Regions from separate parts of the Halomonas sp. GD1P12 genome, predicted to be linked through region 2. Evidence: predicted binding sites of a transcription regulator. Region 2 holds the regulator's gene; each other region holds the start of a gene.
The links. The regulator LexA, encoded in region 2, represses DNA repair genes until DNA is damaged. The targets are predictions, from matches to a motif close to TACTGTNTANNTANACAGTA.
Positions count from the first base shown of each region.

Region 1: a site for LexA is predicted at 1,054-1,073, ahead of OCT39_RS14095 (Y-family DNA polymerase). Genes of this name have one in related genera too.
Region 3: a site for LexA is predicted at 1,332-1,351, ahead of OCT39_RS06440 (PA0069 family radical SAM protein). Genes of this name have one in related genera too.

Region 1 is NZ_CP107007.1:3,066,235-3,073,222, forward strand. It holds gene OCT39_RS14085 (hypothetical protein) at 1-464, shown strand, start outside; gene OCT39_RS14090 (hypothetical protein) at 642-992, opposite strand; gene OCT39_RS14095 (Y-family DNA polymerase) at 1,096-2,421, shown strand; gene OCT39_RS14100 (hypothetical protein) at 2,601-3,101, shown strand; gene OCT39_RS14105 (hypothetical protein) at 3,132-3,332, opposite strand; gene OCT39_RS14110 (hypothetical protein) at 3,553-4,803, opposite strand; gene OCT39_RS14115 (DUF4145 domain-containing protein) at 4,826-5,458, opposite strand; gene OCT39_RS14120 (S24 family peptidase) at 5,458-6,063, opposite strand; gene OCT39_RS14125 (hypothetical protein) at 6,202-6,705, shown strand; gene OCT39_RS14130 (hypothetical protein) at 6,898-6,988, shown strand, end outside.
Region 2 is NZ_CP107007.1:1,621,278-1,628,265, reverse strand. It holds gene OCT39_RS07635 (hypoxanthine-guanine phosphoribosyltransferase) at 1-481, opposite strand, end outside; gene nagZ (beta-N-acetylhexosaminidase) at 576-1,586, opposite strand; gene OCT39_RS07625 (L,D-transpeptidase) at 1,660-2,178, opposite strand; gene OCT39_RS07620 (TetR/AcrR family transcriptional regulator) at 2,156-2,833, opposite strand; gene lexA (transcriptional repressor LexA) at 3,051-3,725, shown strand; gene purU (formyltetrahydrofolate deformylase) at 3,920-4,774, opposite strand; gene OCT39_RS07605 (ribonuclease J) at 5,035-6,618, shown strand; gene moaE (molybdopterin synthase catalytic subunit MoaE) at 6,668-6,988, opposite strand, start outside.
Region 3 is NZ_CP107007.1:1,379,777-1,386,764, reverse strand. It holds gene OCT39_RS06445 (alkaline phosphatase) at 1-1,196, opposite strand, end outside; gene OCT39_RS06440 (PA0069 family radical SAM protein) at 1,377-2,462, shown strand; gene OCT39_RS06435 (hypothetical protein) at 2,469-2,720, opposite strand; gene OCT39_RS06430 (Na/Pi symporter) at 2,731-3,903, opposite strand; gene OCT39_RS06425 (winged helix-turn-helix domain-containing protein) at 4,046-4,357, shown strand; gene OCT39_RS06420 (bile acid:sodium symporter family protein) at 4,354-5,304, opposite strand; gene OCT39_RS06415 (heavy metal translocating P-type ATPase) at 5,301-6,988, opposite strand, start outside.

The DNA of each region.
Region 1 (6,988 bases), 1.4 Mb from region 2:
CAGACGAAGTCGGCAAAAAGCTTCGTCAGCGGCATGATGATGATCTGAATCGTGACAAGGTTGCTCGTCATACCCAAGGTACGCAACAAGTCGAGCAAATCATCACGCGTACCAAAACGGCATCTAAAAACTTCCTCAAGTTATCCGTTACTGGTGCTATCATAATTTTCTTGGTTGGTTTTTTCTCATTGCCACAAACGCGTGAAATATTGAATCTCTTCCAATGGATAGAGTTAGATGCTGATATAGCCAACTCGGGGCATTGGACTATATATCTACTTCTGTTTTTACCTACTACATTAATGGCCGTCTTAGGCATCACCCTCTGGATCACTGGCCTAAAGTTCTCATCACAAATTTATGGCGGTATTCAAGGATCAGAAGAAAAAGGGACTAACGAAACCGTATCAGAGTGCTTCAAAACTGTCCAAGAGCTCTTAAAGCAAAACAGCGGATCGCCGTAATCCAAAGCCCCGGTCTTCAGCCGGGGCTTTTTCGTGTAGGCCCGCCCTCCTTGGCGGGTGCTCATCCGTCGCAGTTCTCGGGCGGTAAACCGCGTGCTTTCAGGCGACACTTTCAACGTGGCAAACCTTGAGTCACTTCGCCGTAAGCAGAAAAGGACACGCATCGTCAGCGATCACCTACACCGCCCAGCACCGCGCCTGCCGGACCACCACCCCCTTGAACTGCTCCGCCTTGATGAAGCACCCCTCGCCGCCGGTGGCGGGTAGCAGGCGGCAGCGCTCGCCCACGCGGTGGGTCTTGAACAGCCGGTACTCGCCGCCTACCTCGGCCACCACCAGATCCGCGTGGCCATACGAGCGCGCCTCATCCACCACCAGTACGTCGCCTTCCATCCACGGCCCGCCGGGCGCGGCATCCTCGCCAACTTCCACCAGAAAATGGCTCGGCAAAAATCGGCGCTGGTCGAAATCCACCACCGCCGGATGCTCCACCCCCACTACGGCGGGGCCTAGATAGTTCACGCGCATGTCGTCGTCCTGTTCTGCGGTTCGTCCCGGCGAATTTGCCTCTCGCCTTCTCATTGTCTAATACTGTATAAAACGACAGTCTTACACAACAGGGAGGTTAAGAATGATTGGTTTGGTCGACTGCAATAATTTTTACGTGAGCTGCGAGCGCGTGTTCAACCCCAAGCTCAAGGGCCGCCCGGTGGGCATCATGTCCAACAACGACGGCTGTATCATCGCCCGCTCCAACGAGCTGAAGGCGCTGGGTATCGAGATGGGCACGCCCGCGCACCTGGTACGCCACCAGGTCGAACGCGGCGAGATCATCCTCTACTCCTCCAACTACGAGCTCTACGGCGACATGTCTCACCGGGTGCAAAGCATCCTCGAGGAAGAAACCGCCGGCGTGGAGCCCTACTCCATCGACGAGATGTTCGTGCGCATGGACGGCTTCGAGCCCGAGGCCCTGCTACACCACGCCAAGGGCCTGCGCTGGAAGGTGGGCCGCTATACCGGCATTCCGGTTTGCGTCGGCGTGGCCGCCACCCATACCCTCGCCAAGCTGGCCAACCGCATCGCCAAGAAGCACCCGGGCTACCCGGGCGTATGCATCCTCCACGCGGACACTGCCGAGGCCCGCGCTCTGCTCCAACAGATCGACGTGGGCGACGTGTGGGGCGTCGGCCGCCGCCTCACCGAGCGCCTGCAAGTCATGGGCATCAAAACGGCGTGGGATCTCCGTGAAGCGGATGCCAAGCGCCTGCGCCGCAAGTTCAGCGTGAACATGGAACGCACGGTGCTTGAGCTGCGCGGGATCAGCTGCCTGGAAATGAACGACCTGGCCGAGCCCAAAAAGCGCATCATGACCAGCCGATCGTTCGGGCGCTCCACCGGCAACCTCAGCGACCTCGCCGGGGCGATCCGCCACCACGCCCAGCGCGGCGCCGAAAAGCTGCGCGCGCAAAAGAGCCTCGCCCGGGCGGTGCTGGTATTCCTCAAGACGGACCGCTTCCGGCCGGACCAGCCGCAGTACTCCCCTAGCGTGGTCGTCGAACTCGAACGCCCCACCCAGGACACCCGCGAGATCCTCCACGCCGCAAGCGAAGGCCTGAACCGCATCTACCGGCCCAAGTACGGCTACAAGAAAGCCGGCGTGATGATGCTGGACCTCACCGACCAGCACCGCCAACAGCTCAGCCTGATGGACACACCGCAAACGGAAGAAGACCGCCAGCGCAGCCAGAAGCTCATGGCCACGATGGACGAACTGAACGAGAAGATGGGGAAAGGCACGGTGCGCTTGGGACTACCGGAGAAGCACGCGCCGTGGCATTTGCGGTGCGCGCACCGAAGCCCACGGTATACGACGCAGTGGGGGGAGTTGATGCGGGCTTATACAGATGAGGGGTCGGCCAATGGAGTAAAACCCAATATGATCGGCCCAAAGTAGCTCACTCGCATCCGCGTTCCCTTGCTGACTCTAGCACGAGTGATGCGCCGCACTGCGCCGAATCCTAGAACTTATTACTGAAAAAAATCCCAGCACTCAAGGGTTATGAGTTTGCGGATTTTGATCAAAATTTATGCGACTATGAATTTTCATTAGTCTATACATCGAGAGAAATAGAAATGAATACACAGCAAATTAAGCAGGCAATTGCCAACCGGATGCTGAGTGAGTATGACCAAGGAAATAACGGTATGGTCGATATGAAACAAATAGCCTCAGAGCTAGGGATACCATGGTCACAAGTCGAAAATGTAGTGGGCATGCTTCACGAACAAGGGATCGTTCGAACAGTAATTGGATGCCATGTTGCTCATTTAACCCCACTTGGCATACGAACATTAGAACCCAGCGACATAGGAGTACCCAAACAGCCACCTCAAACCGTTAATAATCACTTCAGTGGCTCATTTAACCAATCGGCGATCGCCACTACGAACGGGTATGCAACCGTTTCTGTGCAAAACACCGAGGTAAACCATTACTTTCAACAGCTAGAGCGGGCAATCGACCAATCGCAGAACATCCCGTCCGAGCAGAAGCAAAAGTGGAAAACAGACCTATGGGAGATGTCCAAGCATCCAGCACTGGTAGCAGCGCTAGGAGCAATTTTAGGCGGGTAGTCAGGCTAAAAAGGAACAGTTGGACGGCAGTTAGCCGCCCGCAAACCGGATGATAGCAAACACCAAGGCAGAGACCGCCACGATGATACCCACATTCCATTTAATAATGTTGGTTTCGGTCTTGGCCAAGCTTTCCTTGGTGGCCGTCGTTTCCTTAATGATGGCAACCTCTTGCTCAAGGTGACGCAAGCACTGTTCCATAACCGCGCTGGGAGCCATCTGGTAGCTCATGAATCACACTTACCGCCGGGGCTAATCCTTGGACTCGGCCCGAAAGTTCCCCATGCGGATCGAAAACTGAAATACTTATTTCGCCGCTAAAACACATTGGACTTTGCTTTGAGACTCCCTTACTAGCTAGAAAATCCTTAATAACGCTACCTGTTACTTGATAAGTAAAACCGATCATTTGTATACCCTGCAAATACCCACCAACCTAACAAAATTCCTTTTATTCACTTTCTTTATTTTTACGCCAAAGTAACAACTGCTCGATAGGGCTATGTTTTTCTTTAGCTGCTCCATCAATAACCATTTGAGAATCTCGACTAATAGAGAGAAGATTTATTCTCATCAACTCTTTCAAATCTTCAGAAACTTCATCTCCGATCTCTAACAATCTTGACTTATAACCTTCATAAGACTCAGCTAAAGTTTGTTTTTGAGCATAAAACTCCTCTAGCCTAGTAAGAAGCGAAGATTTTTTTGAAGCAAATACACCAAGCCAGAGAGGCACACCAAAAAGAGTTAATCTAGTTAAAAAGAAGTGGACGTAACTCCAAAAATCATTAGGCTCAAAGTCTGACCAAGCAAACAGAGATAGCGCAATAATTAAACCGACGCCAAGAGAAGCATAAAAAATAATATCATACGTAACTCTTAGTGCAGCTGCAGCCTCTTTACGTTCTTTAAATGACTTCGCCAACTGAACAGTTACAGCACTCCCAAGCACTTCATCAGCTTTTTTCTGTACGCTTTCTGATGCAGAGGTTACCGCTGCAGCTTTTTCTAAAATTGATTTGGCATCATAGGTAAGCTTTTCGTTATCACCTATTAAAATGTCTAAATACGCTCTATTCTTTTCAAGATTATTGTGGATATTATTCACATTCTTTAGAAGATTTTTTGCTTCTGCCAGACTTTCAGCCAAAGAATCACTATGCTCGTTGTAAGACTGCATATTAGAATATGCGTCTTCAATTTGCTTCGACAATTTTGTTAAACCAACCTCTTGCTTCTTAAAGCTTTCGTTAAAATAATGAATTCTCGACTCAAGCTCTTTATTAACGCCAAACAGTTGATTTAGAAAACTAGGATCTTGATTATAAAAAGAAGCATCCCAAATTCTAATATTATATTTTTGCCTAGGGTTATTGTTTTCGCCATATTCAATCCATACACCTGATCCAAAGAAAACACTTTCTTTAAACAGATTCAAAGGCTCTATTTTAAATTTGATTTCTTTATTATTTTCTATAAAAGAGCCTTGAATATCATCTTGATCAAATTCATCGTCTTTTACAAGCTCAGCTTCGCCCTCTTTCATCAGCCCATTAGCATTATAACCCATAACTTTGAACTTATGATGCCCAACAACCTTGAAGTAATAATTATTCACAAGCTTCAAATCAGAAGCTATATTATTAGCAACTGTTATTGGCTTTAACTCACAAAAAAAACCGCTGGACTCTTCATAACTCATACAGTTACCTTAATTATAGTAATCAATTAGATGAATCACGCTTCTCAACCCCCTGCCGCTTACCCTCAGGCAAACTCTCATAAAGCGCGTCAATCTCTTTAAATCGGGTAATCCTGTCTTGAACAATAAAGTTCAAAAGCTCAAACATGGAGCCAACGCTTTTATCGATATCTTCATCTTTCAGCTCACCTGGGTGAACAGACTCATTACCAATAATTCGAATAGCATCGAGTGCTTTTTGTACGGCTTGAGGCAAACCATCTTGAACGAGCTCACCAATGGCCCTATCGATTTTCGAGTTTTTACCAAGGTGAATACATAAGCGCTGAAGTGCTAGGCGAAGTAAAGCTGCTGCGGCTCTCGAAGAGTGTGGAAGAACATCACGTGCTTCTAAATAATCTTTTTTCGCATCTTCAGGCATATCCTGATGAGGAAAAGGGGCGCCTGAAATCAAAGGAAAAATTAGTTGCCCAGAAAGTTCACGGTATTCCGTACCAAACCATAAAGTTGCACCACCGCAATGCTGACACTGGGCTCTCTCAACAAGAGTTCTGACTTGGTTCAATTGCCAGTTAAACCAGGCGACTTTGGAATAAACATCGCAGAATGGACAAGTGAACGACTTAGCACGATGCTTAGGGGGATAATATTTCATCACACCACCCGCCCAATCCGAATCTCGCACCGCCCCAGAATCTCCAAATCTCCCATATCCTGTGGCTTGATCATCTCCGGCTGGTACAGCTCGTTATCACTAATCAGGTACAGCGCGCCCCCGGCCAACCGCTGAACACGCTTGATCCGCCGCTCCCCACTCACCAGCAGCAGGAACACCCCTTCCTGCTTCGGATCGCGAGCCGCCCGGTTCACCAGCACCCAGTCGCCATCCGCCAGGGTGCCGTCCATCGAATCCCCCCGCACCTGCACGCCCACGATCTGCGCCGGGTCGAGCCCCTGAGCGGTCAACTCGCTACGCGGGAACTGCAAGGTCGTCTTGATCGGCTCGCCCTCAAAGCTGCGCCCGGCGCCGGCGGCGGCTTCTATGTCGTACATCGGTATCGAAGCCATGCCTTCAGCCAGGTCGAGCAATTCAACATTTGAAGAAACCGTCCGGTTCCCGGTCAAGATGTACTGCACATCGACTCCTTGCGAAGCGATGGCGGTCAAGTAGTCGCCTTTCGGGCTGCGCTGGTCAGCTTCGTAAAGCATTTGGGACTTTTTAGTTACATGGGCAAGGTCACCGAACTGGGTTTGAGACATCCCCAGACGCTCCCTCTCTTCCCTAAGCCTTTCACCCAATGAAACCATTATGTCCTCTCAACTATTGACATGGTCACCGTTCGGTACCATTCTATCGATGTCTTTCACTTCATTTCACTTTGCAAGGGAGCCACTGCCATGGCCACACCTGCTGAAACCTCACCGCGCATCACGGTGCAACACGTCACTATCGAGGAAACCCAAGGCCCACTCTCTGTCGACGTTGCGCGGCTTGGACTCGAAAGCTTTAACGCCACCTGCCAGCAACAAACAATGACACTCGATGAGCTTCTCGACGTCATCCGTGGCGCCAACGAGCTGGGCGCAACTGATACCACCGCCACTTTCCAGCTCGATGAAAAAGCACCTAGCCACACGTGGTCGATCAAGGCGATCAAGCCTGACGCAACGGCGCCTAAAGACACCGACTCCCAAGCCTCAGCTTTTCAGCTCACGGCACGCCAACAAGCCTTGGCCGAAGGCGTGATGGTTGAGGTCGTGGGCGCTTTGGCAAAGCAAAGCACGCCCGGCAAAGTCCTCAGCGAAGCGGCCATCAATCTGGCGAATGCGTTGCGGGTTGGCCTGGATCAGCTCACGACAACGTCTTGTAGTACTCGACCAACTTCTTGTGAGCAGCGATAGCGGTATCGGCGAGCTGCTCACCTCTCATGGTTCCGTAAGCGGTATTTCCGGACGAAATGATTTGGTCGGACCTGATCATCTCAAGAACGACTTCATGAGCGGCATGTACGGGATCATTTTTGGGATCTAGCGAACGTTGCTCCGTCATAAACCAACCCTCCTAGGGCATCAATTAAAAAGGAAGCCACTGCCATGGCCACACCTGCATCAAACCCGATCCTGCTGTTCCGCGGTATCGACGTCGAGCTGAACCGCTGCTCGCCCGCCACCCGCCAGGCCATCA
Region 2 (6,988 bases):
CGCAGTAGTCCGCCTTGAGCCCGGGCACGGCCTTGCGATCGTGCTTTTTATCGACCAGCACCGCGGTCGTGACGCTGGCCGCCTGGGCCTCTTCGCAATACTTCAAAATCGCGGCGAGTGTGGCGCCTTCATCGAGAATATCGTCGATGATCACCACGTGACGCCCGGCCATCGGCACCTCCGGCGAGACGCGCCAGAAAAGCTCGCCGCCGCGCAGCTCGTTGCGATAGCGCGTGGCGTGCAGGTAATCCACTTCCAGCGGAAAGCCCAGACGCGTCAGCAGGTGGCCGGTGGTGATCAGACCGCCGTTCATCACGCAGTAAAAAACCGGCAGCTTGTCGCCCAAATCCGCGGTAATGGCCTCTGCCATGCGGTCCAGCGCCTCTTCGACCTGGGCCTGGGTGATCAGGCAGTCGGCGTTATCCATCAGTTCGCGCATCGAATCCAATGATTCGAGCGCTTCTTTATCGAGTTTGGCCATCATGGGCTCCGGTAGCGGTAGCAAAAAAACGAAGCGCGATCAGCCGCCCGCGCTTCGAGAGTCTAAAGAGGTGTCGAGTTGGGCGCGCCGTGTGTTAATCGACTAGCTCGCCAAGCCTTGCATTCGTGCGGCGCCAGCGCTTGAGCGCGGACAGCGCCTTGAGATCCGGCCGCGCGCGGGCGTAGCGCAACTTGCCGATGCGCTTGTTGCCAAGCGCCTGGCAGTGACCTACCACCTCGAGCGCGGCGTCGCGGTCGTTGCATACCAAAAGCATGTCGCAGCCCGCGGCCAGCGCCGCCTGGGCGCGATCGACGGGGCTGCCCGCTACGTGGGCCCCGGCCATGGTGAGATCATCAGAAAAGATGGCGCCCTTGAAACCGAGCGATTCTCTAAGCATCCCAAGCCAAGCGGGAGAGAAGCCCGCCGGGCGCGGATCGAACGCCGAATACACCACGTGAGCGGGCATGACGCCGTCGAGCTGCGAGGCCAGGCGGGTAAATGGCAACAGATCCCGGGCCTTGAGCGCAGCAAGGGAGCGGGAATCTTCGGCAAGCGTCACGTGGGTGTCGGCTTCGATGCCGCCGTGGCCGGGAAAGTGCTTGCCGATGGCGGCCATGCCCGCCTCGTGGAGGCCGTGGATGAAGCGAGCGCCGAGCGCGGCGACGTGCTCCGGGTTGTCGCTGAAGCTGCGATCGCCGATCACGCTCGACACTCCGCTCTCCACATCGAGCACCGGCGCGAAGCTCAGGTCGAGCCCGCAGGCTGCCATCTCCATGCCCAACAGCCAGCCGGTGTCGCTTGCCAGCTGCCCGCCCTGCTCCGGGTCTTCGGCGTAAAGCTCGCCGATACGCGCCATGGCAGGCAGGCGCGTCACGCCGGATTTGATGCGCTGGACACGACCGCCCTCCTGGTCGATACCGAGCAGCAGATCGGGTCGAATGCGGCGTATGTCCTGGCACAGTGCGCTGACCTGCTCGGCGCTTTCGACGTTGCGTGAAAACAGGATCACCCCGCCCACGGCGGTATCGGCCAGAAGCGCTTTTTCGGCGCGCGTGATAAAGGGCCCTTCGAGGTCGAGCATGACCGGGCCAAGCGGTTGCGTCATCGGCATCTATCCAACAAAACGGGCGCTCATTCTAGTCGATCGCCGCGCTCAAACAAAACCGGCGGGTCGTGGGTCAGGTATGAAGCCAAACCGGCGTACCCGGCACGGCGACCTCGAATACCCACAGCAGGTCCTGATTTCTCAGGCGCACACAGCCGTGGGACGCCGCAACGCCCATGGGCTCATGTGGTGGAGTGCCGTGCAGATAGATATAGCGGCGTTGGGAGTCGACGGATCCGCCACGGTTGACCCCGGGCTCGAGCCCGCAGAGCCAAAGAATACGCGTCAAAATCCAGTCACGATCAGGATTTTGTTCACCCAAAGTGGGACTAAAAACTTCACCGGTAAAGCGGCGCCCGCGAAACACCGCGTTTTCCGGCAGGCCCTGGCCGATCGAGGCGCGCACGTAGTGCCAGCCGCCAGGCGTCTGGCCGCTGCCTTCGTGTTGCCCCACCCCGTTTGCACCGGACGACACCGTGCATTCGTGAACCACCCGCGTTCCCTGCCAGGCGCGAAGGCGCTGCTCGGTGAGGTCGATTTCAAGCCATGGCGCCTCGGTTGGCGGCAGCTCAGCCAGAATGGGCGTGGCCATGATGAGCCTCCTCGATCGCCGGGGGAAGCGGCGCGTTCATGGCGGCAACGACCACCGGGCGCAGTCGGCGCACCAGATCACGTACCGAGACCTGCTCGTTGTACTCCTTGGCCGCGATGTCGCGCAGCGCATCGAGCCCGGAGAGCGTGAAGATCACCGTGCCGAGCATGAAGTGCAGCCGCCAGAAGCGCTCGGCGTCGGGCAGGCCGGGTGTGGCGCGGCGAACGAGCTCGACAAAGCGAGTGAAGACATCGCCGTACTGCTCCTGGATATAGCGGCGAAGGTGGCCCTGAGCCTGACTGTAGGCGAGCCCCAGCAGGCGCATGAACACTTTCAAGCTGTTGCGCTCGGCCGGCACGGTCAACACCGTCGTGGCCATGGTTTCGAGCAGTACTTCCAGAGGAATCTCATCATCACCATAGCGGGCGTGCAGCTCATCCAGCGCTTCGTGAAAGCGTTGGCTGAAGGGGTCGAGATAGCGCGCAAACACCGCCTGAATCAGCGCCTTTTTCGAACCGAAGTGGTAGTTCACCGCCGCCAGGTTCACCCGCGCCTTGCTAGTGATGTTGCGCAGAGAGGTCTCTGCAAAGCCACGCTCGGCGAACAGCACCTCCGCCGTATCCAGAATACGCGTGACGGTATCAGACTGCGCCATGGCGCCCTCCAGAAAACGAGTGTTTAAAACATCGCGAAATAGTAGGTCATTAAAACGCCGGGCTCAATCGTGCGAAACCCTGATATGCCCTCTTTTAAAGGCGAACGGCTTTATAATCCGTGGCTTGAGTCATATACTGGACAGAGGAACATACTGTATACTTAAACACATATATTTAAGTCATTTTTTATAGTTACCTTTTACCCTGGAGTCAGCCATGCCTCGTCCTCTTACCGTTCGTCAGCAGCACGTATTCGATTTTATCGTGAAGACCATGAACGAGTACGGCTACCCACCCACCCGCGCCGAAATCGCCAAAGCGCTGGGCTTTCGCTCACCCAACGCGGCCGAAGAGCACCTGCGCGCGCTCGAGCGCAAGGGCGCCATCCGTATCATTCGCCACACCTCCCGCGGCATCCGCCTGCCCAATCAGGAAGGGGTGGAAGCAGCGGAATCCGCCGCTGAAGCCAGCGACAGCGTCGAATCCGCGACCCAGGGGCTGCCGATCATCGGCGAAGTGGCCGCGGGCAGCCCGATTCTGGCCGCCGAACACATCGATCGTTACTGCCCGCTGCCGGCGGAGTATTTCACGCCGAAGGCCGACTACCTGCTGCGCGTACGCGGGCTGTCGATGAAGGATATCGGCATTCTGGAAGGCGACCTGCTGGCGGTACACCGCACCGAGCGGGTACGCGACGGCCAGATCGTCGTGGCGCGCCTCGAGGACGAAGTCACCGTCAAGCGTTTTCGCCGCGACGGCCACCAGGTCACGCTGCACGCCGAGAACAGCGATTTCGCTCCGATCGAAATCGATCTTCGCACCCAGCAGCTCGATATCGAAGGTGTCGGCGTTGGCGTGATTCGCGGCGGCAGTGGCCAGGCGCTGGGTTAATTGACCTATCGATTGAGACAGGGAAATGTGGCGGTGCCGGGCAACCCTGCGCGAGGGCGCTGTGAACCCTTCCCTGGGCGCTACTTTCGCCATCCATGGCGAAAGACCCTCGCTACGGTCAGCCCGGCACGGCGGCCCGTATTGTCATCCTCAAGCTTATAAACCAAAAACGGGGCACTTTCGTGCCCCGTTTTTTAGTTGAAGACGACCGTCTTGTTGCCGTCGATCAGCACGCGATCTTCCAGGTGCCACCTGAGCCCGCGGGCGAGCACGGACTTCTCCACGTCGCGGCCAAAGCGCACCAGATCCGTGGGCGTGTGACAGTGGCTGACGCGGTGGATGTCTTGTTCGATGATCGGGCCGGCGTCGAGCTCTTCGGTCACGTAGTGGCAGGTCGCGCCGATCAGCTTCACGCCGCGCTCGAACGCCTGGTGATAGGGCTTGGCACCGGCAAACGACGGCAAAAAGCTGTGGTGGATGTTGATGATCTGGCCGGCGTATTGGCTACAGAGCGCCGGCGGCAAAATCTGCATGTAGCGCGCCAGCACGATGCAGTCCGCCTCGAGCGCCTCGACCTGGCGCTGCACCGCATCGAACGCGGGCTGCTTGTCGCTGGGGTCGACCGCGATGTGGTGATAATCGATCCCGTACCACTCGCTTAGCGCGCGCATGTCCGGGTGGTTGGAGATGATGCCCACGATGTCGCAGTCGAGCTCGCCAGCCTGCCAGCGGTAGAGCAGATCGACCAGGCAGTGGGACTCTTTCGACACCATGATCACGACCCGGCGCCGCTTTTGGGTATCGACCAGCGCCCACTGCATCGAAAACGCGTTGGCGATGGGCGCAAACGCCTGTTCGAGCTCGGCCGCGCTCATGCCGATGGAGTCGGCGAGAATCTCGTAGCGCATGAAAAATCGGCCCGTTTGCAGATCCGAGTGCTGGCTCGCCTCGGTGATGGAGCCGCCGTGCTGAGCAATGAAGCTCGACACGCGCGCCACGATGCCTACCTGATCGGGGCAGGAAACCACTAAACGGTAATAATGCGACATGAATACACTCTTGATACACGTTTCGAAGACGCGACCCGACGGGGTCGTCAAGAACCGTTGAGGCCTTGGGGGGCGTTAGTGTAGCGCAAGCGGCGATCGGGAACACTGCCAGGATTGTTAGCCGCCCCCGCCTTACCGTATAGTTAAAGTCTTACTTTTCAGGCTGTTCAAAATCAATGGATCCATCCCGCGTTCAACTTCGCCCCCGACGCCGACCGCCCCTGCGCATTTTGCCGCTTGGGGGCTGCGGTGAAATAGGAATGAACCTGACGCTTTATGGTTTCGATGGTCACTGGATCGCCATTGATTGCGGGATGATGATTCGACAGGATCTTCCCAGCGCTCCGCTACAGGTGCCCAGCACCGATACGCTGGCCGAGCTTGAGATTACCCCTAAAGCGCTCTACATCACCCATGGCCATGAGGATCACATCGGCGCGGTCGCTTGGCTTTGGCCCAAATGGCAGTGCCCGATCTACGCCACGCCCCTGGCCGCCGGGTTACTCCGTCACAAGTTTGCCGAACACAATCTTTCAAGCGCCGCGATTCGCGTGATCGAGCCCAACGATGCCCTCGAAGAGGGCCCGTTCACGCTGCGCTATTTACTGATGACCCACTCGATTCCCGAGAGCTGCGCGATCATGATGCTCGCCGGCGGCTACCGGGTATTGCACACCGGCGACTGGAAGCTCGACCCGACGCCTTTGATCGGCCCGAGCGTCGACCCGGCGCACTTTCAGGCGCTGGCACCGCTGGATCTGGTGGTGGGTGATTCGACCAACGCGCCGCTTCCGGGCAGTGCCGGCAGCGAAGGTTCGGTGGCCAACGCGCTGACGCAAACGCTCAAGGCCTGTACCGGGCGCGTGGTGGTCTCCTGCTTTGCCAGCAATCTGGCGCGTGTGTGGGCGATCGGCCAGGCGGCGGCCCAAAGCGGGCGCCGTGTGAGCCTGATGGGCCGCTCGATGGAGCGCATGGTCGGTGTGGCCCGCGGTCTTGGCTATCTCGACGATTTTCCGCCGCTGGTGCCGCCCCAGGACCTGGGCTATCTGCCACCGGACGAAGTGGTGGTGATCGCCACCGGAAGCCAGGGCGAGCCGCGCGCCGCGCTCCAGCGCCTGGCCCAGGGCCGCCACCCGTTCATGGACCTGGAAGCCGGCGATAACGTCATTTTTTCCGCCAAGGCGATTCCCGGCAACGAGCGCCCGATCGCGGCGCTCAAGAAGCGTTTCACTCAGCTCGGCGTTCAGCTTTTCGACGAGAACAACCACCCGGAGCTTCACGCCACCGGCCATCCCGCCCAGGAGGAGCTCAAAACGCTCTACCGCTGGGTTCGGCCCACCGCGCTGCTGCCGGTTCACGGCGAAACGGTGCATCAGCAGGCGCACCAGGCGCTGGCGCAAGAGCTCGGCATCAAGGCGCCGCTGGCCCCGGTCAATGGCGATATGCTATGTCTGGATAACGAAGGGTTACGCGTTGAGGCGCGCCACCCGCAGTTGCCCCAGGTGGTGGATCAAAACAGCGTGACGCGCCACCCCGGGCTTGCGGACGGCCAGTCGAGCGGCGCGCGGCGCGGCACGCTGTTTCTGGCACTGCCGGTATGCGCTTCTGAGACCGGCTGGCAGCGTATCGGGCGTTTGATGCTAGACGCCAGTGGCGCCAGCCCCATCGACGAAGAGAGCTTTAGCGATTGGCTCGACGAGCGGCTCGACGAAATCGAAGTCGACTCCCTCGCCGAACTCAGAGAAGCACTGACGCCGGGGCTGGTTCGCTGGCTGGGACACCACTGCCAGCATCTGCCGGAGGTGCACCTTCAGATCATGGCGACCGAGCCGCCCGGCGCTTGAGCCGGGTAGCCCCTTACACGCGCCCACCAACGCCCTCCTTGATCGCCTCCTACCAGCGCGCGGCATCGTCAAAATCGGTGGCGCGCTCCTTGACCCAGTAATCGCCCTGGCGCGAGTGCTCCTTTTTCCAGAAGGGTGCGCGGGTCTTGAGAATATCCATGATGAAGTCGCAGGCACTGAAGGCGTCGCGCCGGTGAGCGCTGGCCACCACCACTTGTACGATCGGATCCCCCGGGCGCAGATGCCCGACCCGGTGCACAATCACCACGCCTTTGAGCGCCCAGCGCGAAGCGGCCTCCACCGCGATATCGGTGAGCGCCTTTTCGGTCATGCCCGGATAGTGCTCGAGCGTGAGCCCCGTGACGTCCGG
Region 3 (6,988 bases), 240 kb from region 2:
GGGCTGTAGGCGTTCTGATCCGAATCCGGGCCCTGCAGCAGGCCGTTGCCGTGGTCGGTGGTAACGATGATCATCGTCTCGTCCCAGTCGCTGTTCGCCTCGACCCACTCGACCGCAGCTTCCACCGCTTCATTGAAATCGACCTGCTCCTCGACCAGGCGCGGCAGGTTGTTGGCGTGCGCGGCCCAGTCGACGGCGCCGCCTTCGACCATCAGGAAAAAGCCTTCGTCGTTTTGCTTGAGCACTTCGAGCGCGCCGCGGGTCAGCGTCGGCAAGTTCGGCACGTTCTCGATCAGGTTGCCAGCTTCCACGCCCGGGCGGTTGAACTGCAGCGTGGCGTGGTTCTGCGCCACGCCCAGCACCTTGTCCGCCTCGAGGGTCAGCTCGCCGTTGGCCAGCGCCTCGAAGTCGTCGCGGCTTTCGATCAACTGGTAATCGGTGTCGCCGTCGAGCACACGCTGCCAGGTGGCTTCGCCGCCCACGTAGCGAAAGGCGTCTTCGTCCGGATTGTCGACCGCGTTACCGGCGTCGTCGAAGTACGGGTGGCCGGCGCCGAACACCACGGTGGCAAGTCCGGAATCGATGATCTCTTCACCGAGTGCTGCGTATTCGTTGCGGCTGGGGCTGTGGCCCAGAAACGCGGCGGGCGTCGCGTGGCTCAGCTGCACCGAGCTCACCACGCCCAGCGCCCGACCGCTTTCGACCACGTACTCGCCGATGTGCTTCATGCGCTCGTCATTGTTCGACCAGTTGATGGCGCTGTTGTAGGTCTTCTGGCCGGTGGCCAGCGCCGTGCCGGCGGCGGCGCTGTCGGTGAAGTTCTCGCGGGCGTAGTTGTAGCCGGCGAAATAGCCGTCGTAGTCGCCCAGTTTGCCCTCGAAGCCCACGCCCTCGGCCGCCTCATCGCTCCAGAGCTCGGCGGGGTCGAACTCGACCTTGCCTTCGTCGCTCATGGTCGGCTCGGTGGCGGTGGTCAGCGGGTAGGTGGCGGTGAAGACCTGAGTGTCGAAGTCGTCGTACACTTCCTGGCCCAGCACTGCGTGGCGGTAGTAGCTGGCGGCGCGGAAGGTTTCGATGCCCGCGCCGTCGGTGATCATCAGAATGACGTTTTTGGCACCGTGTGGTTGGGCAAGCGCCGGCGTGGCAAAAACGGACCCTAAAGCAAGCGCGAGCGCGCAGCGTTTGAAAGCGACCATGCTGTTCATCCAAGTCATTGATTAAGAGAGACTTAAATTAGCCACGCCAGATGACAGCGGGATGAACGTTTAGCGCGATTTCAGTGACACGCCGTTCACCACGGCCAGCGGTTGTCGTTAGCATGAGCGGTAATATAGTGTATATTCATACAGTCAACCTATTGCCGATCGGATAGCGTCATGTCGGATTCACGCGCCCTCCCCCCGGGCAGTATCGTTCACAAGGGCCGCGGGGCAACGTTCGACCCGCACAACCGCTTTGCGCCGAGTGTCAGCGTCGAGGAATTCGACGGCTGGTGGCAGGAGCACGCCCCTTTAAGCCTTGCCACCGAGGTACGCGAGGAGCCAAGCAAGAGCGCGCTTGCGTGGAACAGCTCACCGGATCTCTCCTTTGATCGCTCGCTCAATCCTTACCACGGCTGCGAGCATGGCTGCATCTACTGCTTCGCTCGGCCCTCGCACGCCTACTGGGACATGTCGCCGGGGCTCGATTTCGAAACCCGGCTGATCGCGCGTACCGGCATGCTCGAGCACCTGCGCGACGAACTCGCGAAACCCGGCTACGTTTGCCGGCCGATCAATCTTTCCGGCAACACCGACTGTTATCAACCAATCGAGGCGACATATCGCACCACTCGGAGCCTGCTCGCGTTTTTGCTCGAATGCCGCCACCCGGTCACGCTGGTGACCAAGGGAAGTCTCGTGCTGCGCGACTTGGACCTTCTAAAGCGCATGGCCGAGCACCGGCTGGTGCGGGTGCTGGTGAGTCTGACGAGCCTGGACGGCGACTTGAAGCGCACCCTGGAGCCGCGAGCGGCTTCGCCCCAGGCACGGCTGAAGGTGATTCGCGAACTCAGCGCCGCCGGGGTGCCGGTGGGGGTGTTGATCTCGCCGGTGATACCGGGGCTGACCGACCACGAAATCGAGCGGCTGATCGAAGCGGCCCGCGGCGCCGGCGCGCGCACCGCGAGCTGGATGCTTCTACGCCTGCCCCGCGAAGTCGCGCCGCTGTTCCAGGCGTGGCTGATGGCCCACTATCCCGAGCGCGCCGACAAGGTGATGAGCCTGATTCGCCAGTGCCGGGGCGGCAAGACCAACGAGGCGGCGTTCGGCAAGCGCTTTCGCGGTGAAGGCGTGTTCGTCGACATGATCGAGCAGCGCTTCAAGCGCGCCAGCCGTCAATGGGGCATGCAGCCCCGCGCCGAGCAGGGGCTCAACACGCGCGACTTCAGGCCACCCCGCGCTCAGGGCGACCTGTTCGACTAGCCAGCGCTAACGGTTCGGGCCGCGCCGCGCCTTGAGCTCGTCGAGCACCAGCGCGAAGAAGCCGCGAATCTCCTGAAGCTTCGGCCTCGCCTCGACCATCAGGGTGTCCATCTTTTCGAGCTCCTGAGTCTGGGCTTCTCGGGCGTCGAGCTCAGCGCGAATTTCGTCGATGATCTCCACCGAGTCGTTCAACATCGCCTTGAGTTCGGCGGTCGAGGTGGTGTGCAGGCTTGGCCTGGAACCTTGTTCAATACTCATGGCGCCCTCCTTACAGTACGGTAACAGCGATCAGCAGGGCCGGCAGCGCGATGAACACGCCCAGCACCCAGCCGGCGGCCAGCGCCTTGCGCTCGGCGGCGACCCGGCCCAGCCACTGCGCCCCTTTCACCGGTAGCAGACGCAGAAACGGCAGTCCGCCGATGATCAGCACGGCGCACAGATTGAAAAGCAGATGCACCAGGGCGATCTCCAGCGCCAACAGCGCCGTGGCGCCGGAAATCGCCGTGGCGGCCAGCAGCGCCGTCATGGTGGTGCCGATATTGCTGCCGATGGTGAACGGATAGATCTGGCGCAGCGTGAACGCGCCAGAGCCGGCCATGGGCACCATCAGGCTGGTGGTCGTGGAGGACGACTGCACCAGCATCGTCACCAGCGCCCCGGAGGCCACGCCGGTGAACGGCCCGCGGCCGATGGCGCTGAGCATGATTTGCCTGGCGCGCCCAACCATCAGCGTCTTCAACAGCTTGCCGATGTAGCGAATGGAGAGAAAAATCAGCGCCACGCCGATGACGATCAAGGCGATACCACCGGCCACCGCCGGCAAACTCGCCACCAACTGATCTGCCGTGTCCGTCACCGGCTGAGTCAGCTGGCCCACGATATTGACGTTATCCAGCGAAAGATCGGCATCGCCATAGAAAACGCCGGCCACGGCGCCGGCCATGCGCTCCAGCGGGTGGAACAGGATCTCGATGGGAAGCAAAATCACCACGGCCAGCAGATTGAAGAAGTCGTGCACGGTGGCGGCGGCAAAGGCGCGGCGAAACTCGTTCTTGTCGTTGACGTGGCCCAGGCTCACCAGCGTATTGGTCACCGTGGTGCCGATGTTCGCCCCCATGACCATGGGTACCGCCACCGCGACCGGCAGCCCCCCGGCCACCATGCCAACGATCACCGAGGTCACCGTCGAGGACGACTGGATCAGGGCGGTGGCGACGATACCGACCATCAGGCCGACGAAGGGGTTGGTGGCGAACTCGAACAGGCGCTCGGCGTGATCGCCGGTGGCGAGCTTGAAGCCGTCGCCGACGATGGATACCGCGCAGATCAGAAAGTAGACTAACAGCAATAGCGTGAGCCACTGGCGCAGGCGGCCCTGCTTCTCCTTTTGCGCCGGGCGAGCGTAGCTCTCTGGCGCGGCGCGATGGGTCGTCTCTACCATGGTGATCCCTCCGGCGGTTGGCAACGTGGGGCACGTTCACCCTTCACGTTGCGCGCCGCAGGTGACAGCCTGATGACGCCCGCGTGACCGCGCTCACTTATTTCGATTAACGCCCTCCCCAACCATCGAACCGGAACGCCCAATGACAAAGCCCTTGAATGAGCCACTGAGCAAGACCCGATCGAGTTTCTACCGCCGCCTCTACGTCGCCCACCTGATCGACCAGGGCGTGGCCAGCGTGCCGGCACTGATCGAGGCCACCGGCATGCCCCGGCGCACCGCTCAGGACACGATCAAGTCGCTCGACGAGCTCGATATCGTTTGCGTTTTTGAGGGGCAAGAAGGCGAGCGGCACAACATCGGCCGCTACGTGATCGAGAGCTGGGGCGCGATCGACCGTGGCTGGGTAAAAGAGCACGCCACAAGGCTGGGCGAGGCGCTGGGCTACTGCTAGCGCTTATCGCTCACCCAAGTGCTAGTGGGGCGACGGACGAGCAGTCTGGCCGCCAGCGGCGAGGTAATCATCTGGATGACGGCGAAAAACGCCGCGGGAATGGCGATCTCCGGCGAAAGCCCGGAGGCCGCGACGAACGCCGCCGCAATGCTGAACTCCTTCTTGCTCGTGGTAAAGAGATACGCCACCACCTCTGACCGCTCATTGGTGATCAGCCTGGACGCCGTGCCCACTGCGTAGCCTGCCAGGTTCAAACACAGCGCTGCGGCAGCGATCACTAGCGCGTAGGCGCCGTACCCCAGAATGGTCGCGGCGTTGGGCCCCACCACCGCCAGCAGTATCAGCAGATAGATGATAGAGCCCAGCCCCGCGTAGCGGTCGTCAAAGCGGGCAAGCGTTGTGCTGAACCGGGTGCGCAGCGCCACGCCCAGAAGCGTCGGAACGAAAACGATCAGTAAAAGCTCGACCACGATGGCGAAAAGCGGCACGTCGAGCTCGATGCCGGTAAGCGCGAGAAACAGCAGCGGGACCAGCAGCGGTGAAAGTGCCGTAGTGATCGCGTTGAACACCGCCGCCATCGCCACGTTGCCCCGCGCCATCAGCACCAGAAGCGGTGATGACACGTCGGTGGGCAGCGTGCCCAGAAGCGTCTGCCCCGCGGCGAGCGCCCCGGTGCCGAAAAAGAGCCGCCCGGTCAGCCAGCCCAGTAGCGACATCGGCCCGTACACCAGACAAAGCGCCAGCAGCGGCCGCGAGGGGCGGCGCAGCACCGCGCCGACCTGATGGGCATCGAAGGTCAGGCTGATGACGAACATCAAAAGCGCCAGCAGCGGGCCAATCAGCGGCGCCAGCGCCACGCCCGCCGCCGGGTACAAAAGCCCCAGCGCGGCCACCGCCATCACCAGCCATAGAAGCTGCGCCTCGACCCAGACGATGACCCGGCTCATGGCGAGGCCTTTGCGGGGTCACCGTCGACCGGCGCCCAGGCGAGCCGGGCGGCGTTCAGCGTCACGCTTAAAGAGCTCGCCGCCATGGCCAGCACCGCCGCCAGCGGCGGCACCGCCATGACGATGACCAGCCCCAGCGCCAGGGTGTTGTACACCGCCGAGAACACCAGGTTCTGGCGCATGACGTTGCGGGTACGCCTGGCCAAGCGCAGAAGCTCGACCACGCCGCCAACGCCGGGGCGAAGCAGCTGGGCCGCCGCCCCTTCACGGGCGGCGTCGCTTGCCTGCATGGGCGCAACGCCCACCCCCGCGGCGGCCAGACACAGCGTGTCGTTGACCCCGTCGCCAACATAGAGCGTGGGTGACGCCAGCCCCGCCAGCAGCCGTGCTTTCGCCTCCGGCGAGCGCTGGGCGTAGCACGCATTGGGCGCCAGACCCACCTGCTCACCCAGCCAGCTCACCGCGCCCTGGCGGTCACCGCTGATCAGCGCCGTGAGATAGCCCTGCGCCTGCAGCGCGCGAACACTCGCCCGGCCATCCTCCACCGGCGGGTCGGCTAGATAAAACGTTGCCAGCCACCCGCGCTCGTCGGCCAGCACCACTTGGGAGGCAAAGGCATGGTCGGCCTGATGGGCCGCACCTTCAAGCGTGACGCCGCGCTCGCCAAGCCAGCCCAAACTTCCCATCCACCAGCGCTCGCCGCGCTCAAAAGCGATCACCCGCCCGGCGCCGGCGACTTCGTCCAGGCGCACCACGCGGCTTGCGCCCTCCTCTTCGTCAGTTTTATCGCCACTTTCAAGCGCCCAGCGCAACAGCCCCTGGGCCAGCGGATGCTCGCTTTGCCGGGTGGCGGCGGCGAGCTTTCGATGAAAGTCACCACCGAGCGCATCGCGGCACTCGGCGTGAACGACCCGGTGGCGGCCAGCGGTGAGCGTGCCGGTTTTATCGAAGGCCACCGCACGCACTCGGGCCAGCGTCTCGAACGCGCCGGGGTCTCGCAGGGCCACGCCGCGCTGCAGCGCCTGGTCGCTGCCGGCAAGCGTTGCCAGCGGCACGGCCAGCCCCACCGCGCAGGGACAGGCGACCACCAGCACGGAAAGCGCTCGTACCACCGCCTCTTCAAGGCTCGCGCCCAGCATGAAGGCCACGGGCAGCGTGATTAGCGCAAGTACCAGCGCGACAGGGCTCAACCAGGCCGCGAAACGGTCGGCCAGCTTGTGAAGCTCGCCCTTTTGGGTTTGCAGCAGGCGCATCTGCTCACACAAATGATCCCGGCGCCGCTCGCCGGGGGTAGCGTTTACCCGAAGCCGAAGGGCCACTTCGTCGTCGGCCTCGATGAAGCGGTAGCCGGCGTAAACCCGCTGGCCCGTGACCAGATAGCGCGGCACGCTTTCACCGGAGAGCGTGGCGGTATCGAACCAGCCGGCGCTCATCAGTTCACCGTCGAGCAGCAGGGTCTCGCCCGGCGCCAGGCGTTGAACATCGTTCATGCACGCAGCGCTCAGCGGGTGCGACGCGATTTGCCCTTCCCGCTCCAGGGTAATGTCGCCCGGCGCCAGCGCCAAGGCCTCGAAGGCTTTCAGGCCCCGCTGGCGGCACAGCGTTTCGGCCAGTCGCCCGACCAGCAAGAGCGCGATCAGCATGACGGCCGTATCGAAGTACACCTCGACAGCCCCCTGGCCAA